Regions from separate parts of the Brenneria sp. L4-2C genome, predicted to be linked through region 2. Evidence: predicted binding sites of a transcription regulator. Region 2 holds the regulator's gene; the other holds the start of a gene.

Region 1 (2,209 bases), on a different contig from region 2:
ATAAGCATGGCGCCCATGAGTCCTATACGACGCGCTTTATTTTGTTGAGCTTTGGGTAATTTGGCGACAACTAACGACAGAAAAATAATGTTGTCGATACCCAGAACGATTTCCAGAATAGTTAGCGTACCCAGAGCTAACCAGGCATTCGGGTCAACAATCCAATCGAACATTATATCAAAGCACCTTAAACGAAATGTAAACGATATTATACGCTGCTGTCTTGGTGAGCAGGCAAGAAAAAGCGTCGCAGGTTACAGCAGAAAATGGCGCGCCAGCAAGGGGGCGGTAAATGTTTTCTTTAAGTAGAATCCGCGGGGCAAGGTCAGAATCGGTTGTCCGAACTCGCCGATCGCTTCCGTCAACGCATGGCTATTCGCCGCTTTGGGACGCAATTGCAGCACTTCGCCGTGGCGCGCGGTGATGCTTTCCACCCGGCCGAGAACAATCAGGTCCATCAGTTCTTCCCAGTCGCGCCGCAGTTGCTCTTCCTCTTCCCGGCTGGGGCTCCAGATAAGCGGCGCGCCGATACGACGTGCGCCCAGAGGGATGTGCCGCGAGCCTTCGACCGGTATCCATAACACCCGCGCCAGCTTATGGCGAACGTGGCAGCTTTCCCAGGTGACGCCGCTGTTGCCGGTTAACGGCGCAACGCATACGAAGGTGGTCTCCAGCGGCCGTCCCTGTTCGTCAATGGGGATGGTCTTCAGTTCAATGCCGATATCGGGGAAATCCTGTTCCGGTTTACTGCCGGCGCTGGCGCCCAGAAAGTGCTCCAGCAGGATGCCGATCCACCCTTTATCCCGTTTCAGATTCGCCGGCAGAGGCAGTCGCGCGATGTCCGCCAGCTCGGCCAAATTGTAGCCCGCCAGCGACTGGGCGCGCAGCAACAGTTCCTGCTCGCTCTGCGGCGGCGTAGCGGATACGGAGGGTGAATTCATAAAATCCATAGCCTGATTTTTTCTGTTCAAAAAAAACACAATGCTTGAAACGCATTCGTGCACAAGCGGAAAGTCTGTTGAGAAACTCAATAATAGCATGATTCATAGCGATTTTTTTAAGTACAATCCCGCTTGCCGATTCGCGTTTCGTAAACTGTGCACTTGTAGACGCTAACAATGAACAGGATCTTACACCATCTTATCCACAGATTTATTGGATAACCCGGATAAAGAGGGATTACTGGTTTGATTTACAGCCTTGACGCGCGGGGATTTTGCTGTTTTTGTCTGTTTTTTGCCTGATGAGGGATAAGGTTCTGTGGATAAAACCGGCATAGCGCGATCTTTCGCCACTATTTCGGCGATGGTCGTTCACTCAGAGGATCTCTCAGTGATCTAGCTGTTAAGAAAATACCTAATTTTATGAAAAATAATAATTATTTTTTTATTTTCCGCGGGGCGGTTTTTAACTGAAAAATAAGTTTTACTCACTTTTTCATGGGTTCTGCACAAAGATGTCCACAGAAATAGTGAATAAAACGGCGATATTGAACTTAACATGTTTATAACTTTGATGAAGTCTGTGGGTTATCTGACTCTTATTAGAACGATAACTGTTCCAAGCAGTGGTTTACCGTCTGGCGGGAGTGTGAAACAATCAAGTTATCTTTGCATTTAAGTCTATCGAGGTAGTCCGGTGATCGATGATGATGGCTACCGCCCGAATGTTGGCATTGTAATTTGTAATCGGCAGGGACAGGTCTTGTGGGCCCGTCGTTACGGTCAGCACTCCTGGCAGTTTCCCCAGGGGGGAATTAACCCCGGAGAAAGCGCGGAACAGGCGATGTACCGTGAACTGTATGAGGAAGTGGGGTTAAGAAGAAAAGATGTTCGTATTCTGGCCTCTACCCGTAGCTGGTTACGCTATAAATTACCAAAACGTTTGGTGCGTTGGGATACAAAACCGGTATGTATCGGCCAAAAGCAAAAATGGTTTCTGCTACAGTTAATGTGTAATGAGTCGGACATCAATATGCAAAGCAGTGGCACGCCTGAGTTCGATGGTTGGCGCTGGGTCAGTTACTGGTACCCGGTTCGTCAGGTTGTTTCTTTCAAACGCGATGTTTATCGTCGGGTGATGAAGGAATTTATCAGCCCGGTGATACAACTTCAGGAGAATACCGCGGTTCGGACGTCGTCGTCCGGCTTTCGGCGAAAAAGAGGGTAATACAGGCTCATCATGCTCACGCGCTTGCGAGAAATTGTCG
Region 2 (2,209 bases):
TCTTTTCAGCCATAATGAGTCGACTTATCATCCATCAGAATTCGCGTTGCTGATTCGTTGCCGTCTCTTTAAGTAGCGCGTCTGACGCCTTGTTCTTTATACCTGGCACGACACGTCATACTGCAAGTGACAGATACGTTGGTTTTGTTACTTGAATTATTTAGGGTATAGCGCATTTCCGCGCCATTGGCAAAAGTCAGTGATGAAATCGAATAACTAACAAGCCGCAAAAAAAACCTGCTGAAATATTAACGAAAAATAATAGTTCCACAATATTATTTATAACACGCCTTCAAGAACCCGCATTAATCGTTTAATAAAAAAAGCGCTTTGATCAAAAAATAAAATCAGCCAATAACACCCGACAAAAAGCAGGATTAAATGCAACAAAATGTATCGTAAATATAGGCTCAATAAATATTGAAATCCGCTAAAACGCGCCTAAATAGATCGGCAAAAGCTGTTTCATATCACTATTCAAGGGAAATGAAGCGTTTCCAGGCGCGAGCGTTAACACGGCGTACCGCGGTCCGGAAAAAACGCGTTACAAAACCGACGCCTCTGCGGTTTGAAATAGGATGGCGATATTCGCCTCAGTGCTGAGGCGAATATCTCCGTCATACGTGAAACTAACCAGTCAGGATGGGAATCAGATTGGCAATAGCCGGAATCAGCTCCAGTCGCCGTTTCGAATAACGCCGACCGCCAGCCCTTCAATGGAAAAACTTTGCTGACGCAGATCGACGACAATCGGCGCAAACTCTTCATTTTCCGCCAGAAGATGCACCGTGTTACCCTGCTTCTTCAAGCGCTTAACCGTGACTTCATCTTCAATGCGCGCCACGACGACCTGCCCGTTATGCACATCTTGCGTTTTATGCACCGCCAGTAAATCGCCGTCCATAATGCCGATATCTTTCATCGACATTCCGCTGACGCGCAACAGAAAATCGGCGCTGGGTTTAAACATGGACGGGTCGACCTGATAATGACATTCGATGTGCTGCTGAGCCAACAGCGGCTCACCCGCGGCGACGCGGCCAATCAACGGAATGCCAGCCTCTTCTTCCATCAACAGACGGATGCCGCGCGATGCGCCGGAGACAATTTCGATAACGCCTTTACGCGCCAGCGCCTTCAAATGCTCTTCAGCGGCATTCGGCGAACGGAATCCCAGCTGTTGGGCAATCTCCGCTCGCGTAGGCGGCATACCGGTCTGTGCAAGATGATCGCGGATCAGGTCATAAACCTGCTGCTGTCTGGCTGTTAATGCTTTCATTCCGCCCCCTGGTTGTTTATACAGTTTTGCTGTGAGTATATACAGCTAATTGCCAATTGGGAACCAGGATGTGAGTAAACCTCGGTTTTTATTGATTTCTGCAAGCCTTCACGCAAAACGCTGCCAGAGAATAGCGCCCCAGACGACGACCGCCAGCAGAATGGCGACAAACACCGCGGCCGAGCCGATATCCTTTGCCCGGCCTGATAATTCATGATGCTCAAGACCGATGCGATCGACGACCGCTTCAATCGCGCTGTTAACCAGTTCAAACAGCATGATCAACACGACAGAGGCGATAAGCAGCAGTCTTTCGACCAGGGTGACAGGCAACAGACAGGCGACGATCGCCCCGACAATGACCAGCAGACTTTCCTGACGAAAGGCCGCTTCATGCCGCCACGCCTGCTTCAATCCCTGTAGGGAATAGCCGGTAGCTTTGATTATCCGGGTTATCCCCGTTGCTTTGTTCATCCATCCTCCATTATTTATCAGCGTTCGCTCGCATTTTACCGCTTAACCGTTGTCTTATCACAACAGATCTCCAGCGCAGTTTCTGGTATCCTTGCGACGCATTGCTAACAAGAGGCTTCAAGTTGTTATGTCAGGTTGGCGTAAAATTTACTATAACTTACTGAATTTTCCACTCAAACTGTTAGTGAAGAGTAAGGTCATACCCATAGATCCCGTGGCTGAATTGGGATTGGATCCCTCACGCCCGATCCTCTATGTGCTGCCTTACAATTCGCAGGCGGATTTACTGACCCTCAGGGCGAAATGTCTGGCGTTGGGTCTTCCCGATCCGCTCCAGCCGGTCGACATTGACGGATCGCAATTGCCCAGCCACGTTTTCATTAACGATGGCCCGCGCGTATTCCGCTATTACGTTCCCAAACAGGAATCCGTAAAACTGTTTCACGACTATCTGGA

Evidence for each region. The regulator LexA, encoded in region 2, represses DNA repair genes until DNA is damaged. The targets are predictions, from matches to a motif close to TNCTGTATGTACATACAGNA.
Region 1: mutH (DNA mismatch repair endonuclease MutH) is a predicted target of LexA. The motif match lies at 1,181-1,200, and genes of this name have one in related genera.

Annotation. Positions count from the first base shown of each region.
Region 1 covers NZ_JBEIAC010000003.1:369,711-371,919, reverse strand. Annotated here, with positions in the region: gene ABRZ26_RS07765 (TerC family protein) at 1-173, opposite strand, end outside; gene mutH (DNA mismatch repair endonuclease MutH) at 255-941, opposite strand; gene rppH (RNA pyrophosphohydrolase) at 1,639-2,169, shown strand; gene ptsP (phosphoenolpyruvate--protein phosphotransferase) at 2,182-2,209, shown strand, end outside.
Region 2 covers NZ_JBEIAC010000005.1:90,627-92,835, reverse strand. Annotated here, with positions in the region: gene lexA (transcriptional repressor LexA) at 671-1,279, opposite strand; gene ABRZ26_RS09885 (diacylglycerol kinase) at 1,388-1,753, opposite strand; gene plsB (glycerol-3-phosphate 1-O-acyltransferase PlsB) at 1,881-2,209, shown strand, end outside.